DNA from 3 places in the Pseudomonas aestiva genome. Region 3 is predicted to be linked to each of the others. Evidence: predicted binding sites of a transcription regulator. Region 3 holds the regulator's gene; each other region holds the start of a gene.

Region 1 (6,127 bases), 860 kb from region 3:
GGAGGGAGCGGATTCAGCCATGGGATCTTTCAAGCGCGTGGGCAGCGGAAGCGGACGCCAATGACGTCCAGCAAGAGCCTTAGAGTAAGAGAGTCGGGCGCCGGCTAGCGATCTGCCAGCACCTTTTTCCGACAGGCAGGGAATTAAGTAGCCGTTACGGCATCAGACAAGTGCCGGTACCAAGCGGCCAGCCGTCCATCCGAGGGTTGTGATCCAATTCGAGTAATTTCGGTCTATTTAGTCGTACTAATGAAGTAGCGTTGCCATGACCGATGTAGTTTCTTCCGCAGCCGTTACCACTGTGCTGGTAGTCGAGGACGATCCTGTACTGCGATCGCTGGCGACGGAGGTGTTCGAGATGGAGGGTTATGCCGTCCAGTCGTTCGACACCGCCGATGCCGCCTGGTGCTGGTTCGAAGCCGACCCGCTGCCGCCTGATCTCCTCTTCACCGACGTGCGCATGCCCGGTCGGCTGGATGGTCTCGCCCTGGCCAAACAGGTCCGCCAACGTTTTCCGCAGTTGCCGATACTGGTGTCGTCCGGCTATACCGGACAGCAGTACGCCGAACGCGAAGACCGGGCGCTGTTCCTGCCCAAGCCCTGGACCATCGACCAGTTGCTGAAGGCCTGCGGCCAGCTGGGCGTCTAACCGTCCGCCTGACGTGCGCGTGCGAGGCGTACCGCCGAATCCACCTCATCGAGCGTCCAGGGCTTCTGCAGGAATATCACCTGCGGGGGCAGCGCCGTGGTGATCTCGTAGCCATAGCCCGAGGTGATGACCATGGGCAGCGCAGGCCAGCGCTGGAGCAGCATTTCGGCCAGCTCACCGCCGCGCAGCTGGCCGGGCATCAGGTGATCGGTGATCACCAGCCCGGGGGCCTGCTGCTGCTGGAGCAGATGCACCAGGGCATCGTCGGCATTGTCGAACTGCCGACAGGTCCAGCAGAGGCGGTCTTCGAGATGGTTGCTCAGCAGCTCGGCGAGCAGGCTGTTGTCTTCGATGACGACGAGATAGGGAAGGGGATCTGGCGAGGTCATCGAGACTTCCGGAACGCGACGAGACGATTCCGGAAGTCTAGCAGAGCCTTGCCGGTGTCAGTCCGGCTTTTGTCTGACCATTGTTAGAACTCCAGGACGATCTTGCCGAAGTGGCTGCCGTCCTTCTGGAAGGCGAAGGCCGCGGCGATTTCGTCTAGCGGATAACTGCGATCGATGACCGGCTTAATGCCGTTGCCTTCCAGCGCCTTGATCATCTCCTGCTGCTGGCGACGGCTGCCGACGATCAGCCCCTGCAGCCGCTGATGGCGGCGCATTAGATTGGCCGTGGGGACTTGCCCCTCGACGCCGGTGAGCACCCCGATCAGCGCCAGGTGACCATGGATACGCGCGGCCTGGATCGACTGCGCCAGGGTCGCCGGGCCGCCCACTTCCACCACGATGTCGACGCCACGGCCGCCGGTGATGGCCTGCACCTTGGCACCCCATTCCGGTTCGTCGCGGTAATTGATCAGGTGATCGGCGCCCAGGGCATAGGCGCGCTGCAGCTTCTCGTCCGAGGAGGAGGTGGCGATCACCGTGGCGCCCATGGCCTTGGCCATTTGCAGGGCGAAGATCGACACCCCGCCGGTACCCATGACCAGCACGCTGTCGCCGGCCTTGAGTCCGCCATCCACCACCAGGGCGCGCCAGGCGGTGAGTCCGGCGGTGGTCAGGGTCGCCGCCTCGGCATGGCTGTAGCCCTTGGGCGCCAGGGTGAAGGCCGTGGCCGGGCGTACCACCACCTCGCAGGCGAAGCCGTCGACGCCATCGCCAGGGGTCGTGGAAAAGTCATCGATGGGCGGCTCGCCATCCAGCCAGTGGGGAAAGAAGGTCGAGACCACGTGATCGCCCACGGCGAATTCGCTGACCCCGGCGCCCACGGCCTCGACCACGCCGGCGCCGTCGGACATCGGAATGCGCCCATCGGCGGTCGGCATCTTGCCCAGCACCACGCCCAGGTCATGGAAATTCAGCGAGCTGGCCTTGATCCGCACCCGGATCTCGCCAGCCCCCGGCTGCCCGGGATCAGGCAGTTCGCAGGCTTCCAGCTGGTCCAGACCACCGGGTTTGCGTAGGCGTATGGCGTGCATGAGAGATCCTCCGGACTGTGGCGAGCAGGACGCTCGCAGGTCAGTAGAGGACCACGGCAGGAGGCGCAGGATTCCCGAAAGAACCCTGCGCCCTGAACCTTACTTGATCGCCTTCTGCAGTTGCTGCAGCTGCTCGGTGCGGGTGTTCAGGCGGGTTTCGCCGCGCTGGGCGTCGACCTTCTTCAGCTCGGCCTCGGCCATGCGCAGCTTGATGGTCTGCATGGCGGTCTGGATGCGTTGCTGGGTCAGGTAGGCCAACTGGTCGACGGTGCGCTCGTTCTCACCGTCCTTGTAGGCCTTGTCGGTCTTGGCCAGCCAGGTGCCGGCATCCTTGGTTTCCAGTGCCGCCAGCTGGGTGGCCTGGGGCTGGGATTCGAGGGCGGCGTAGTCGTTGCGCGCCTTTTCCAGATTGGGGTTGGGCGGGGTGGCGCAGGCGGCCAGGGTCAGGGTCAGCGCCGACATCAGCGGGAGCAGAAAACGTTTACGCATGGTTTCGTCCTTCAAGAGAGCGGGCAGCCTTACTGCTGCACCTTTTTCTGTAGATTCTGTTGCAGCTGCAGGTTGATCTGACCTTCCTCACGGATCTGCTGGATGCTGTTCTGGGCATCCTGCAGCGCCGCCGCGGCCTTGGCGGCCTGGGTCTTGCGGGTCGCCAGACGGGCATCCCACTCGGCCTGCTCGGCCAGTTGCTTGGCTTCGTCGTACTTCTCGTTGGACAGGGCTGCCTGGGCCTGGGTCCACTTGTCCTGGGCCGACTTGGTCTCGATCGGAGCGAACTGGTTGCCGCCGCCGCTCACGGCTTCGTTGACGGCCGACTGGGTCACGGCCATCTGCGCGGTCGGCGGATTGCCGGCGCAGCCCGCGAGCAGCAGACCGCCGCCCAGGACCAGGCTGGCGAGCAGCGCACGAGGCGCGGAGAACGGGGAGGCACGAGAGGGACCGGTTTTCATCCGAACATTCCTGGCAGGTCGCCCGGAATGGGCGACAGTGCCTTTGAGACGGCGAAAACGCGGCGAGGTTCGCTGCGACCGCTGTGCTCAAGCCCCAGGGGTAGCAGCCGATATCTGTTGTCTGACAACAACAGGGCCAGAGGCCACGGAGACTTCCATGCTGTTACGCAATTGCAACATCGCGCCTCGGGCTGCCCTGGGCTTCGGCCTGATTGCCCTGATGATGGCCTTTCTCGGGCTGTTTTCCCTGGCACAGATGGCGGGTATCCGCGAGCGCCAGGTAGTGACGGAGCGTGACTGGGTGCCCAGCATCCGCGCGGTGGACGCCATTCGCGAGAACATGTTGCGCATCCGTACCATTTCCCTGCGCCTGGCGCTGGATTCGGACCCGCGCAACATCGATACCTACGTCGGTCAGTACGAGGCACGCAACAAGGTGCTCATGGACGGCATCAAGGCCTATGAGGTCTTTGTCGATACCCCCGAGGAGCACCAGCGCTGGGACCTCTTCAAGCGTGATTTCGCCACCTATCAGCAGGGCATGACCGAGTCCTTCGCCCTGGCCCGCCGTGGCGATACCGCCGCGCTCAACAAACTGACCCTGGTGGACATGAAGCCGGTGGTGGACGGCACCGGCAAGCAGCTGGGCGAGTTGGGCGACTTCTATGCCGAGGGCATCGAACGCGACGGCAAGATCTCGGCGGACCGCTACGCCGCCTCGCGGCTGATCGTCATCGCGGTGATCGCCCTGGCCGCCCTGGCCACGGTACTGATGGCCTGGCTGCTGACCCGCAGCATCGTCGGACCGCTGCGCGAGGCGCTGCTGGCCGCCCGCCGCGTCGCTCAGGGCGACCTGACCCAGACCCTGGCCGTGCAAGGCCGCGACGAGGTGAGCGAATTGCAGCGCGCCCTGCAGCAGATGCAGGCGCAACTGCGCGAGACCCTCTCGCGCATCGCCGGCTCCTCCACCCAGCTGGCGACCGCTGCCGAAGAGCTCAACGCGGTCACCGAGGCCGCTGGGCAGGGCTTGCAGCAACAGAACGACGAGCTTGAACAGGCAGCCACGGCCGTCACCGAGATGAGCACCGCGGTGGACGAGGTGGCGCGCAACGCCGTCTCCACCTCCGAAGCCTCGCGGGCTTCCAGCCAGGCCGCGCAGCAGGGCCAGACCCGGGTCGCCGACACCCTGGGCGCCATCGCCGCCTTGTCCGACGAGGTGTCCGCCACCGGGACCCTGGTCCAGCGGCTCGCCGAGCAGTCCCAGGACATCGGCAAGGTGCTCGACGTCATTCGCGCCATCGCCGAACAGACCAACCTGCTGGCGCTCAATGCGGCCATCGAGGCGGCGCGGGCCGGCGAGGCCGGGCGTGGTTTCGCCGTGGTGGCCGACGAGGTGCGCGCCCTGGCCAGCCGCACCCAGCAGTCCACCCACGAGATCGAACAGATGGTCTCGGGCATGCGCAGCGGTGCCAGTCAGGCCCTGGGCTCCATGCACAGCAGCAGTGAGCGCGCCCAGGCCACGCGTGCCCTGGCGGAAACCGCCGGGGTGGCGCTGGAAGAGATCAATACCCGCATCGGCGAGATGTACGAGCGCAACCTGGTGATTGCCAGCGCGGCCGAAGAGCAGGCGCAGGTGGCCCGGGAAGTGGATCGCAATCTGGTCAACATCCGCGATCTCTCCACCCAGTCCGCCGACGGTGCCCGCCAGACCAACGCCGCCAGCCAGGAGCTGTCTCGGCTGGCGGTGGACCTTCAGGGGCTGGTGAATCGCTTCCAGGTGTGAGCCCTAGGCTCGTACCGCCTGGTACAGCGCCCGGATCAGATCCGACTGGGTGATGATGCCGACCAGGCGGCGCGAGCCATCGATGATGGGGATGTGGCGGTGGCCGTTCTCGGAAAACACCGGCACCAGGTCGATCAGCAGGCGGTCGGCGCTGGCCACCCGCACGGTGCGGGTCATGATGTGGCCGACGCTGTTTTCGTCCTGGCGGGCCTTCGGCCGGACCAGCGAGCGCAGGCGCCAGCCGAGGCCTTCGTGGACGTCCAGGTCGATCTGCCGCATGAAGTCGGCGACGGTGACGATGCCCAGCAGATGGCCCTGGCGATCCACCACCGGCAGCGCCTTGATGCGGCGGGCGCGCATCAGCGCCCAGGCTTCCTGCAGCGGCATCTCGGCACGGGCCGTTACCGGTTCGTGGCTCATGACATCGGCGCAGCGCAATTCGCCCATCTTGCGCTGGTAGGCACGCGCCTCCACCTGTTCGAGCAATTCGGCGAGGTCGTCGCGGCTGATGTCCAGCACCTGGTTGTAGCGCGCCAGCACGGCGTCCAGGTCGGCGCGCTGCAGGCGCGTCTCGCCGCTCGGCTCGGCCGGGCGTGGCACATGGGGCCAGGGGCGCCGGGTCAGGTTGTTGTAGAGCAGGCCGGCACTCACCAGCAGCAGCGAGTCCAGCGCCACCGGACTCCAGGCATAGCTGAAATCCTGGGCGCCGATCAGCACCATCAGCAGCGCCGAGGCGCCGCCCGGGGGGTGCAGACAGCGCAGCGTGAACATGGCGGCGATGGCTAGCGCAACCGCCACCGCGGCGGCCAGGTTGGCTTCGGGAATCCACAGCGCGCAGGTGATGCCGATCAGCGCCGACAGGGTATTGCCACCCACTACCGACCAGGGCTGCGCCAGCGGACTGGAGGGCAGGGCGAACACCAGCACGGCGCTGGCGCCCAGCGGCGCCACCAGGGCCAGCGCCAGGGCGCCATGCTGATGCACCGGCTGGCCTTCCAGCCACCAGGCCGCCAGGAGCGCGGCGAGCAGGATGCCGAGGCCGGCGCCCAGGCTGGCGCGCAGGCGTTCGCGACCGTCGATGGGCAAGGGCGCTGGCCAGAAGGCACGCAGGCCCTGGAGCAGACGGGCGAGGAGGGAGGGTGCAGGGGGTTGCTGGGACATGGGCGAGCAGCTGCTGGGTCGAACGAGGTCGCCGATGGTCCTCTCTGTATGGAGCCCTGGCAAGGTGGGCGAGGACCGCGGGCAGCCACCGCAAGCGGCCGGGC
Region 2 (6,127 bases), 1.3 Mb from region 3:
GGCATCGGTCAGGGTGACGATGTTGACGATGCGGCCAAAGCTGTTGAGGTAGCGCACGAAGGCCAGCGGATCCATGCCGTTGCGCAGCATGTCCGGACCGAAGCGCAGCGACAGGTGCCAGTGGCCAGCGGCGACGCCATCGACCGGTGCCGCCAGGGTACGGGCGGCCGCGACCGGCTGGGCCGCCTTGGCGCTCGGCTGCAGATAGTGCTCCAGGCGCTGCACCAGCACGGCGCCGGCGGCCTGGAAGTCGGCCTCGGGCTCGCTGCCGGACGACACCCGGGCGATCAGGCCGTTGAGGTGGTCGCAGACCTCCAGGAACAGCGCCGACAGGGTCTCGTCGAAGGCCAGCTCGTTGCTGCGGATCCGGTCGAGCACGCTTTCGGCGACATGGGTGAAGGCCACCACATGGTCCAGACCGAACAGACCGGCCGAACCCTTGATGGTGTGGGCGGCGCGGAAGATGGCATTGATCAGCTCGACGTCATCCGGCGCCTGCTCGATCTGCAGCAGCGCGGCTTCCATCTGCTGCAGCAATTCTTCGCTCTCGGCGATGAAGGTCTTGAGGATCTCGTCCATGTTCATGCGGCAACACCTTCCGCGGCGGCCGCGGTAAAGAAGTCGGCAAGACCTGCCAGCTCCAGCAGTTCGGTGACGGCGGGGCTGGGGTCGACCAGTTCCAGGCTGCCGCCCAGACGCTGCGCCTCCCGGTGGGCCAGCAGCAGCAACTGCAGACCGGCGGAGTCGAATTCATCGACCTCGGCCAGTTCCAGCGCCACGGTGACCCCGGCGGTCAGGGGCTCCATCAGCAGCGGCTTGCTGTCAGCCGCGGTGTAGATGGTCAGCGGCCCGGTGAGGGGCAAGCGGGTACGAACGACATCGTTCATGGGGGCAGCCTCCAGGGCCATCAGGGCATGATCAGCTTGGAAACCGCCGCCAGCATCTGCGCGGGCTGGAACGGCTTGACCATCCAGGCCTTGGCACCGGCGGCCTGGCCGGCGGCTTTCTTGGCGGCATCGGATTCGGTGGTGAGCATGATCACCGGGGTGAACCGGTAGGCCGGCAGCTTCTTGGCCGCGGTGACGAAGGTGATGCCGTCCATGTTGGGCATGTTCACGTCGCTGATGATCAGGTGCACCTTGCGACCGTCCAGCTTGGTCAGGGCGTCGCGCCCATCGCAGCCTTCGATGACGTCATAGCCCGCGCTTTTCAGCGTCATGGACACCACCTGGCGGATGGAGATGGAGTCGTCGACGATCAGAATGGTCTTGTTGCTCATGACAGCTTTCCTTAAAAGAACGTGATATCGGATTCGGCAGCGGCGGCGGCCGGTCGCTTGCCGTGGTGCACGGCGACCTGCTCGGCCATGGTGTAGGTGCGGGCCAGCTCGGCGAGCCAGCCGCGGGTGTCGAGGGTCGGCAGCGGCTGACCGCTGGCGGCCAGGGCGCGACGGTCGATCACCAGGCGTTCGAGACGCGCCTGGTCGTCACGGATGTGGCCGAGCATCTGGCTGACGCGATCCTGGAATTGCAGGGCGACCAGCACCTCGGCAATGGCGCCGCCCACGGCCGCGGCATTGTTCGCCAGGGCATCGCTGCGCTCGACCACGTCACGGGTGGTGCCGCCAAAGGTGCCGATGACCTGCTCGATGGTCTCGCCGGACTGGTTCAGGGTGCCGGTGTCGCGTTCGGCGTGGAGCTGCGACAGCTCCAGGGTGCGGGCAATGGCGCCGTTCACCGTTTCCACGGTTTCGCCGATCTTCTGCCCGGTATCGCCGGACAGGGTGGAGAGCTTGCGCACCTCGTCGGCGACCACCGCGAAACCGCGCCCGGCTTCGCCGGCACGGGCGGCTTCGATGGCGGCATTGAGGGCCAGCAGGTTGGTCTGGCGCGCCACGTCGCCGACGTCCTTGGCCATGCTCTTGAGTTGTTCGGTCAGACCGGCCAGGCCGTTGACCTCGTCCAGCAGCGCGCCCTTGCTCGACAGCGCTTCGCGCAGCGCGTGCAGGATGCCATCGAGCTGGTTCTGGCTGCTGGCCATGAGATTGACCAGGCGATCGCCACTGCCGTGATCGGCGCCGGCGACGCTGTGGATGCGGTCGGCCAGTTCGGCGAAGCGACTGGTCAGGCTGACGATTTCCTGCTCGGTGTGGGCGCGCGCCGCTTCGATCTGCTCGGACCACACCGGCAGCACCGCCACGCAGAGGGCTTCGAGGGCTTCGTCCCGACCGCTGGCCGGACTCTGGCTCACGGCCTGCTCGGCCGCGCGCTCGGCCTGGCGCGCCTGGGCGCGACGCAGCTGCCAGAAGCCCAGACCGGCGGCGAGCACCACCTGGGTGGCACTCAGCGCCAGGGTGGTCGACGTCACGCCGCCCACGAACAGGATCGCGCCGGTACCGCAGGCACCGAGCAATGCAGGGGTGAAGGTAAGATCGATGAACGAGGGCGAAGAAGAGGCGTGTTCCACAGGAGGGTACCGGTCTAGACGCCAGCGAAGGCGGGAAGGTGTGACCGGGTTATCAGCTCTGGAACGCTAAACTTTAGCCGCGGACGGATAACTTATTGCAATAGCATAATGACATCATGATGTTTTTCGCCAGATCCTTTTAGCGCTCATCGCGCCGTTTGGCCCGTGCTAGACGGCCTGCCATGGCACCGGCCTCCTCCAGAACCTCCCGCACATAGCCCAGGTGACGGCTCGCCGCCTCGCGTGCCGTTTCCGCTTCACCCGCGACAATCGCCTGGTAGAGCGATCGGTGCTGTTCCAGCAGGTGCTCGCGGGTTTCGCCCCGTTGCGCCTGCATGCCGCCGATGTTGGTCACCATGTGGTGGCGCAGCAATTCGAACAGGCTGCGGATGCTATGCAGGTAGACGGCGTTGTGACTGGCCTCGGCGATGGCCAGGTGAAAGGCCGCGTCGGCCTCGCCCTCCTCTTCCCGGGTCAGGGTGTCGCGCCGCCGGTAGCAGTCCTCCAGGCGCTCCCAGGCCAGGGTCAGCCGCGCCAGGTCCGGCTCGGTGGCGCGCTGGGCGGCGTAGTAGGCGCAGGCGCTTTCCAGGGTGTGGCGAAACTCCAGCAGGTCACGGCGGGTTTCCTCGCGGCTTTCCAGCAGCGGCAGCAGGGGATCGGTGAAGGCACTGTTCAGCGCCTCGGTGACATAGGTGCCACCGCCCTGCCGACTGAGCAGCAGGCCGCGTGCGATCAGCTTCTGGATGGCTTCGCGCAGCGAGGGTCGCGATACCCCGAAGCGCTCGGCCAGCACCCGCTCGGCCGGCAGGCGTTCGCCAGGGCGCAGCGAGCCTTCGGCGATCAGCGCCTCCAGGTGCTTGACGATGTCGTCCGACAGACGACGTTGCTTGACCGGTTCGAACCCCATGAAAAACCTCGAAAAAAGCCGCGGACAGTGGCGAGGGTCCGTCAGCCAGGCAGTGCTGGCCGACGAAAGTCGCAGATCAAGACGTTTGACAGGGGCAAAGACCCCGCTTAACGTGCGTGAAGTCGCCCTTGTAAATTGGTCTTACCAATTTTTGCCACAGGTCGCGATCTTGTGCAACCCCGTCCTGCCGCCTCCCTACAAAAACAATCAAGGAGCACCCGATGGATACCTGGCAACAGATCTATCTCCCCCTGGGCAGCCTGGGCCTTTCGGCCTTCGTCGCCGCCCTGCCCATTCTGTTCTTCTTCGTCGCGCTCGCCGGTCTGAGGCTCAAGGGCCATGTGGCGGGTGCCATCACCCTGGCGATCGCCCTGCTCATCGCGCTGTTCGTCTATCGCATGCCGGTGGACAAGGCGCTGGCCTCGGCCGGCTACGGTTTCCTCTATGGCCTCTGGCCGATCGCCTGGATCATCGTCACGGCGGTGTTCCTTTACAAGCTGACGGTCAAGTGCGGACAGTTCGACATCATCCGCAGCTCGGTGCTGTCCATCACCGACGACCAGCGCCTGCAGGTGCTGCTGATCGGCTTCTGCTTTGGCGCCTTCCTCGAGGGTGCGGCCGGCTTCGGCGCACCGGTGGCCATCACCGCCGCGCTGCTGGTGGGCCTCGGCCACAATCCGCTGAAGGCGGCCGGGCTCTGCCTGATCGCCAACACCGCGCCGGTGGCCTTCGGCGCCCTGGGTATCCCGACCATCGTCGCCGGCCAGGTGACCGGTATCGACGCCTTCAAGATCGGCGCCATGACCGGTCGCCAGCTGCCACTGCTGTCGCTGCTGGTGCCGCTGTGGCTGATGTTCATGATGGACGGCATGCGCGGCCTGCGGGAAACCTGGAAGCCGGCGCTGATCTGCGGCGGCACCTTCGCCGTGTTCCAGTACCTGACTTCCAACTTCATCGGTCCGGAACTGCCCGACATCACCTCGTCGCTGGCCGCCATGATCGCCCTCACCAGCTACCTCAAGCTGCGCCAGCCGCAGCAGGCCACCGCGGGCGCCACCGCCGTGGTCAGTGGCGGCGGCGCCGCCATGCTGGGTGGCGGGGCCGGCTTCGGCGGCGGCGGCCGGCTGCCTCCTGAGCATTCCCTGGGTACCGTGATCAAGGCCTGGTCGCCGTTCCTGATCCTGACCGTGGTCGTCACGATCTGGACCACCAAGGCCTTCAAGGCGCTGTTCACCACCGGCGGTGCCCTCTATGCCCTGGTAATCAACGTGCCGGTGCCCTACCTGGACAAGCTGGTGCTCAAGACACTGCCGATCGTGGCCACGCCGACGCCGATGCCGGCGGTCTACAAGCTCGACCTGCTGTCGGCCTCCGGCACCGCCATCCTGATCTCCGCGCTGATCTCCATGGCCATCTTCCGCATCAAGCCCTCGACCGCCCTCGGCGTGTTCAAGGAAACCCTGGTGGAGCTGCGCAAGCCGATCCTGTCGATCGGACTGGTGCTGGCCTTCGCCTTCGTCGTCAACTACTCGGGAATGTCCACCACCCTGGCGCTGCTGCTGGCCGGTACCGGCGCGCTGTTCCCCTTCTTCTCGCCGCTGCTGGGCTGGCTGGGGGTGTTCCTGACCGGTTCGGACACCTCGTCCAATGCCCTGTTCGGCTCGCTGCAGGCGACCACCGCGCACCAGATCGGCGTTTCCGACACCCTGCTGGTGGCGGCCAACAGCTCCGGCGGCGTGACCGGCAAGATGATCTCGCCGCAATCCATCGCCGTGGCCTGCGCCGCCACCGGCATGGTGGGCAAGGAGTCCGACCTGTTCCGTTTCACCGTACGGCACAGCATCGGCTTCGCCGTGCTGGTCGGCTTTATCACCCTGGCGCAGGCCTATGTGTTCACCGGCATGCTGGTGCACTGATCGTGGGTTTCCCGGCGGCGACCCCGGTCGCCGCCGGTCTTCTGGAGCCTTTTGCTGATCTCGCGAGCTAGAGACAAACAAGACGGAAATGCCTGAGGAAGCGGAGTTTACGAGTGGTAAATGAGCATTCCGACCGGGCTGGCGACCCAGGGCATTTTCAACGCGGTTTGGCTGACGCGCAGCAGATCATGAGCAGGCTCTCTTTTAACCGGGCCAACCCGGAGTATCCTGATGACCGACCTCTTCCACAACGCCGCCCCCAACGCCACCCGCACCGCCCCGCCCCTGGCGCCGCCGCGGACCTATCCGCCGCAGAAGCCGACCCAGGTCTATCTGTTCGGCACCTGCGTGGTGGACCTCTTCTATCCCGAAGCCGGCATGGACAGCATCCGCCTGCTGGAGCGCGAAGGCATCCGCGTGAATTTCCCCCAGGCGCAGAGCTGCTGCGGCCAGCCCGCCTACACCTCGGGCTACACCGAGGAAGCCCGCGCCGTGGCGCGCACCCAGCTGGCGCTGTTCGCCGAGCCCTGGCCGGTGGTGGTGCCCTCCGGCTCCTGCGCCGGGATGCTGCGCCATCACTATGCCGAGCTGTTCGCCGACGAACCCGAGACCCTGCGGCAGGTACGGGATCTGGCCGAGCGCACCTACGAACTGGCGGAATTCCTGCTGCACGTCTGCCAGGTCGACTACCAGGATCGCGGCGCCCCGACCAAGGTGGCGCTGCACACCTCCTGCAGCGCCCGCCGCGAGATGCAGACCCACCTGCACGGCCGCGCCCTGCTCGGCCAGCTGCAGGCCGTGGAGCGCGTCGACCATGACCACGAGAGCGAATGCTGCG
Region 3 (6,127 bases):
ATGGGCCGCATTGGGCACCAGCCAGCGCTTGAGGTAGAACAGCGGCAGCGCCTTGTCGCGCACCACCACCACTTCCTGGCCGTCCACCACGTTGGTGCGGGACAGGTCGAGGTGGAAAATCTCGTTGACGTTGACCAGCGGGAAGGCGAAGGCCTGGTTGCCCAGCATCACCATCAGCGTCGGCATGATCGCCAGGGTCAGGGGCACCTTGATGACGATCTTGGAGCCCTGGCCCTTGGTCGAGTAGACGTTCAGGGTGCCGTTGAGCTGGCTGATCTTGGTCTTGACCACGTCCATGCCCACGCCACGACCGGAGATGTCGGAGATCTCGGCCTTGGTGGAGAAACCCGGGGCGAAGATCAGGTTGAAGCACTCGGTCTCGGTCAGGCGATCGGCCGCGTCGCGGTCGAGCAGGCCTTTTTCCACGGCCTTGTTGCGCAGCAGATCCGCGTCCATGCCCTTGCCGTCATCGGAGATCGACAGGAGGATATGGTCGCCTTCCTGCTCGGCGGAGAGCACTACACGCCCCGCGCGGGACTTGCCGTTCTCTTCACGTTCGGCCGGTCCTTCGATGCCGTGGTCGACCGCGTTGCGCACCAAGTGCACCAGCGGATCGGCCAGGGCCTCGACGAGGTTCTTGTCCAGGTCGGTTTCTTCGCCGACCAGCTCCAGATTGATCTCTTTCTTCAGGCTGCGCGCCAGATCGCGGACCAGGCGCGGGAAGCGGCCGAAGACCTTCTTGATCGGCTGCATCCGCGTCTTCATGACCGAGGTCTGCAGATCGGCGGTGACCACGTCGAGATTGGACACGGCCTTGGCCATGGCCTCGTCGCCGCTGTTCAGGCCCAGACGCACCAGGCGGTTACGCACCAGTACCAGCTCGCCGACCATATTCATGATCTCGTCCAGCCGTGCGGTATCGACCCGCACGGTGGTCTCCGCCTCGCTGGTGGGACGTTCGGCGGGCGCTGCCGCTGCCGGCTTGGGCACCGCGGCCTCGGCAACCGGAGCCGGTTTCGGCGCGGGTGCAGGTGCAGGCTGAGGCGCAGCTACCGGTGCCGGCGCAGCAGCAGCAGGTGCGGCTACAGTGTCGGCAACTGCCGCGGGACCACTGAATCTGCCCTTGCCGTGCAATTCGTCGAGCAGGGATTCGAATTCGTCGTCGGTGATCTCGTCACCACCCGCCGCCGCCGGAGCCGCTGCAGCCGGGGCTGCTGCGGCCGGTGCCGCGGCCTCGTTCGCGACGAACTTGCCCTTGCCGTGCAATTCGTCCAGCAGGGCCTCGAATTCATCGTCGGTGATGTCATCACCGCTTGCGGCAACGGCAGCAGGCGCTGCGGCAGCAACCGGCGCAGCGGCCGGCGCGTCATGGAACTTGCCCTTGCCGTGCAACTGATCAAGCAGGGCTTCGAATTCGTCATCGGTGATGTCGTCACCACCGGCGGTCGCAGGCGCTGCCGCTGCCGCACTCGGCTCGCTACCCAGGGCATCGAGCAGATTCTGGAAATCGGCATCGCTCAATTCCGGCTCGGCAGCTGCAGCAGCAGCGGCGGGCGCCGGTGCCGCGACCACCGGAGTGGCAGCTACGGGCGCAGCCGCTACCGGCGCCGGTTCGCTGCCGGCCGGATCGGCCAGGCGGGCCAGCGCCGCCAGCAACTCGGGCGAGGCCGGGGTCGGCTCTTCGCGTTCCCGAACCTGACCAAACATCTCATTGACGGAATCCAGCGCCTGCAGCACCACATCCATCAGTTCGGCATCCACGCGGCGTTCGCCCTTGCGCAGGATGTCGAAAACGTTTTCCGCGATATGACAGCACTCGACCAGGGTATGGAGCTGCAGGAAACCGGCACCGCCCTTTACGGTATGGAAGCCACGAAAAATGGCGTTCAGCAGATCCATGTCATCCGGACGGCTTTCCAGCTCGACCAATTGTTCCGACAACTGTTCGAGAATCTCGCCGGCCTCTACCAGGAAATCCTGGAGGATCTCTTCATCGGCGTCGAAGCTCATTCCTGCACTCCCCAAGAGGGTCTGGGTCAGAAGCCCAGACTGGATAGAAGATCGTCGACGTCGACCTGAGCGGCCACGACGTCTTCACGCTTATCGGCATGAATCTGCGGACCTTCACCCTTCATCGTCTTTTCTTTTCGATTCTGTTCGATCAGCGCGCTGTGATCGTGACTGAAGCCGGTATAGCGATCGACCTGGCTGGCCATCATCACCAGCTTGACGAGGTCTTTCTCGATCTGCCCGACGAGATTGACCACGCGCTTGATCACCTGACCGGTAAGGTCCTGGTAGTCCTGCGCCAGGAGGATGTCGTTGAGCTTGGCCGACAGTTGTTCGGCACTGCTCTCGCTGTGGCTGAGGAAGGCATCGACGCGCTTGGCCAGCTCGCGGAATTCGTCCGCGCCCATTTCCCGGCGCATGAACTTCTTCCAGTCGGCATGCACGGCACGGGCTTCGTCGCCGAAGTTGCCCACCAGGGGCGCGCTCTCCTCCACCAGATCCATGGTTCGATTGGCGGCGTTCTCCGTCATCTTCACCACGTAGGAGAGACGATCGGTGGCATCGCTGATCTGGGAGACCTCTTCGCCGGCCATGCCGCGCGGATCGATCTCGAAGTTGACGATGGCGTTGTGCAACTCGCGGGTCAGCTTGCCGACTTCCTGGTAGAGCCCCCGGTCACGCAACTGGTTGAGTTCATTGATGACATGCACCGCCTGGGTGAAGTCGCCACTTTCCAGGCATTTCACCAGCTCCTGGGCGTGCTGTTTTAGATTCGACTCGAAGTCGCTGAAGCTGTTGGTGCCAAGCTGATCCATAACGTCCCCGCGGCTTTCTTCAGCCGTTCACCCGCTCGAAGATCTTGTCGATCTTTTCTTTCAGCACCTGGGCGGTGAAAGGCTTGACCACATAGCCATTCACGCCGGCCTGAGCGGCTTCGATGATCTGCTCACGCTTGGCCTCGGCGGTCACCATCAGCACCGGCAGGGTCTTCAGGCGCGCATCGGCGCGTACCTGGCGCAGCAGGTCGATGCCGGTCATGCCGGGCATGTTCCAGTCGGTGACGAGAAAATCGAAGTTGCCGCTCTGCAACATCGGCAGGGCGGTGTTGCCGTCGTCTGCTTCGGCGGTATTGGTGAATCCCAGATCGCGCAGCAAATTCTTGATGATGCGTCTCATCGTGGAAAAATCATCCACGATGAGGATTTTCATGTTCTTGTCCAAGTCGACCTCCGTCCTAATCCGCACACACGCCGCAAGGCGCGCCTAAGCAATCGTAGTAGCCTGAGTACCAGCCGGTTAACGCGAACGCCATTCCGCCAGCCGCGCCCGCAGGCGTGCCGCGCATTGACTGTGAAGTTGGCAGACGCGTGACTCGCTCACGCCCAGCACCTCGCCGATTTCCTTGAGGTTGAGTTCCTCGTCGTAATACAGCGAGAGCACCAGACGTTCACGCTCCGGAAGATTGGCGATGGCGTCGGCCAGGGCCTTGCGGAAGCGCTCGTCTTCCAGACCGCGACCGGGTTCGAGTTCATGCGAACCGCTCTCCTCGAGCCCATGCTCACCACCCTCCATGAGGTCGTCGAAACTGAACAGGCGACTCCCCATGGTGTCGCCAAGGATGCCGTAGTACTCATCCAGACTCAATTTAAGTTCGGCCGCGACTTCGGAATCTTTAGCGTCGCGACCCGTGCGCGCTTCCACGGCGCGAATGGCGTCGGTGACCATGCGCGTGTTGCGGTGCACCGAGCGCGGCGCCCAGTCGCCCTTGCGGACCTCGTCGAGCATGGCGCCGCGGATGCGGATGCCGGCGTAGGTCTCGAAGCTGGCGCCCTTGCCGGCGTCATATTTGCGCGAGGCCTCCAGCAGACCGATCATGCCGGCCTGCATCAGGTCCTCGACCTGCACGCTGGCCGGCAGACGCGCCAGGAGGTGGTAGGCGATGCGTTTCACCAACGGCGCGTAGCGGTTGATGAGTTGCTCCTGCTGGGTACGTTCCGAGGTTTTGCTGTACATGCGAAGCCCGCTGGATGCTGTCATGCGTGGGTACCGATGGCTGGTTGCACAAGGCGCTCGACAAAGAACTCGAGATGGCCGCGCGGATTGGCGGGCAACGGCCAGCCATCGACTCTCTGAGCTACCGCACGGAAGGCCAGCGAGGCCTTGGCACGCGGAAAGGCTTCGAACACGGGGCGCTGTTTCTGTACGGCTTTGCGCACCGCCTCGTCGAACGGAATGGCGCCCACATACTGCAGGGCGACATCCAGGAATCTGTCGGTCACCTTGGTCAGCTTAGCAAAGAGATTGCGACCTTCCTGGGGCGTCAGCGCCATGTTCGCCAGAACCCGGAAACGGGTGACGCCATGGTCGCGATTGAGCAGCTTGATCAGGGCGTAGGCATCGGTGATGGAGGTGGGCTCGTCGCACACCACCACCAGGACTTCTTGGGCGGCGCGAACGAAGCTGACCACCTGGTCGCCGATGCCGGCAGCGGTATCGACGATGAGCACATCGAGGTTCTCGCTGATGTCGCTGAAGGCCTGGATCAGACCGGCGTGCTGGGCCGGCGTCAGATTGACCATCGCCTGGGTGCCCGAGGCCGCCGGAACGATGCGGATGCCGCCCGGGCCGTGCAGCAGCACGTCGCGCAGCTCGCACTCGCCGGAGATGACGTCGGCCAGGGTGCGCTTGGGCGACAGGCCGAGCAGAACGTCGATGTTGGCGAGGCCCAGGTCGGCGTCGAGCAGCATGACGCGCCGCCCGATATCGGCCAGGGCCAAGGCCAGGTTGACCGACACATTGGTCTTGCCGACACCGCCTTTACCGCCCGTGACCGCTATGACTTGGACGGGATGCATGCTACCCATTGCCTGATACCTTTGATTGAAATCCGTCACACTTTAGACTAAGTGCATTTGGCGTGCCCAGGCATGCAATGCACCACTACCGTTCGTCTGCGCTAACCGGCGCGGCGGGCATTGCCTTGATACAGGCCGGCAAGCATGCCGGCCATGGTTTCTTCGCTCGGCTCCTCGGAGGCCTGCAGGCTCACCGCACGGCTCACCAGCTGGTGGCTGCGGGCCGGATGCAGGTCGTCCGGGATACGCGGGCCGTCGGCGATATAGGCCACCGGCAGACGCTGGCTGATGGCCAGGCCCAGGGCTTCGCCGAGGCTGGCGGCTTCGTCCAGCTTGGTCAGCACGCAGCCGCTCAGGCCGCAGCGCCGATAGCTGTGGTAGGCCGCCTTGAGCACCTGGCTCTGGCTGGTGACACCCAGTACCAGATAATTGCGAATCTTCAACTGGCGGTTGGCCAGGGCTTCGAGCTGCACCTTGAGCGCCGGATCATTGGCGGGCATGCCCGCGGTGTCGATCAGCACCAGGCGCTTGCGCGCCAGGGGTGCCAGCGCCTGGGCCAGGGACTGGCCGGGATCGACCAGGGTGACCGGCACGTCGAGGATGCGGCCGAGGGTCTTGATCTGCTCCTGGGCACCGATGCGGAAGCTGTCCATGCTGACCAGCGCCAGACTCTGGGGGCCGTACTTGAGCACGTAGTTGGCGGCGAGCTTGGCCAGGGTGGTGGTCTTGCCCATGCCGGCCGGACCGACGAAGGCGACAACACCGCCCTCCTCCAGGATCTTGGCGTCGGTGGTCTTGGCCAGCTGGGCGAAATTGGCCAGCAGCATGCGCCAGGCATGCCGCGGGTCCTGGATCTTGGCGACGCTGTCGAGCAGGTGGCGAGCCAGATCGGCGGGCAGGCCCATGCGCTGCAGACGGCGCCAGAGGCCGGCCTGTTGCGGACGGGTGGACTGCACCTGGGTCCAGGCCATGGAGCCAAGCTGGACTTCCAGCAGTTCACGCAGGCCACTGAGTTCGCTGCGCATGGCTTCCAGGGCGCGGCGGTCTTCCGGCGCGGCACTGGCGGCAGGCGCAGCGGCGGCGGTGGGCTGAGGGGCACGTGGCGGGGCGATCACCGGCTCGCGACGGCTGTCGGCGGCGCTGATGGCGCCCAGCAGCTGCTTGTCCTTCGGCGCGGCCGAGGGCACGCCCGGGGCGCGGATGCTGAGGTCGGCATGGGCCTGGGCGATCTTCGCATGGGTCTTGCGCAACTCCGCCTGCAG

The links. The regulator FliA, encoded in region 3, starts transcription of late flagellar genes. The targets are predictions, from matches to a motif close to CTAAAGTTTNNNNNNNNNNNGCCGNTAA.
Region 1: the regulator FliA is predicted to act here: its motif matches at 3,166-3,193, upstream of AABM56_RS19250 (methyl-accepting chemotaxis protein).
Region 2: the regulator FliA is predicted to act here: its motif matches at 2,516-2,543, upstream of AABM56_RS09050 (methyl-accepting chemotaxis protein).

The regions. Positions count from the first base shown of each region.
Region 1 is NZ_CP150916.1:4,143,120-4,149,246, reverse strand. It holds gene AABM56_RS19280 (PAS domain S-box protein) at 1-21, opposite strand, end outside; gene AABM56_RS19275 (response regulator) at 266-649, shown strand; gene AABM56_RS19270 (response regulator) at 646-1,038, opposite strand; gene AABM56_RS19265 (NAD(P)-dependent alcohol dehydrogenase) at 1,122-2,129, opposite strand; partial or broken gene AABM56_RS19260 (DUF4398 domain-containing protein) at 2,244-2,618, opposite strand; gene AABM56_RS19255 (DUF4398 domain-containing protein) at 2,648-3,079, opposite strand; gene AABM56_RS19250 (methyl-accepting chemotaxis protein) at 3,237-4,862, shown strand; gene AABM56_RS19245 (HPP family protein) at 4,866-6,023, opposite strand.
Region 2 is NZ_CP150916.1:1,954,716-1,960,842, reverse strand. It holds gene AABM56_RS09065 (chemotaxis protein CheA) at 1-585, opposite strand, end outside; gene AABM56_RS09060 (lipid asymmetry maintenance protein MlaB) at 582-887, opposite strand; gene AABM56_RS09055 (response regulator) at 908-1,279, opposite strand; gene AABM56_RS09050 (methyl-accepting chemotaxis protein) at 1,291-2,466, opposite strand; gene AABM56_RS09045 (FCD domain-containing protein) at 2,606-3,373, opposite strand; gene AABM56_RS09040 (lactate permease LctP family transporter) at 3,595-5,289, shown strand; gene AABM56_RS09035 ((Fe-S)-binding protein) at 5,521-6,127, shown strand, end outside.
Region 3 is NZ_CP150916.1:3,283,609-3,289,735, forward strand. It holds gene AABM56_RS15245 (chemotaxis protein CheA) at 1-2,010, opposite strand, end outside; gene AABM56_RS15250 (protein phosphatase CheZ) at 2,037-2,825, opposite strand; gene AABM56_RS15255 (chemotaxis response regulator CheY) at 2,845-3,219, opposite strand; gene fliA (RNA polymerase sigma factor FliA) at 3,307-4,047, opposite strand; gene fleN (flagellar synthesis regulator FleN) at 4,044-4,874, opposite strand; gene flhF (flagellar biosynthesis protein FlhF) at 4,967-6,127, opposite strand, start outside.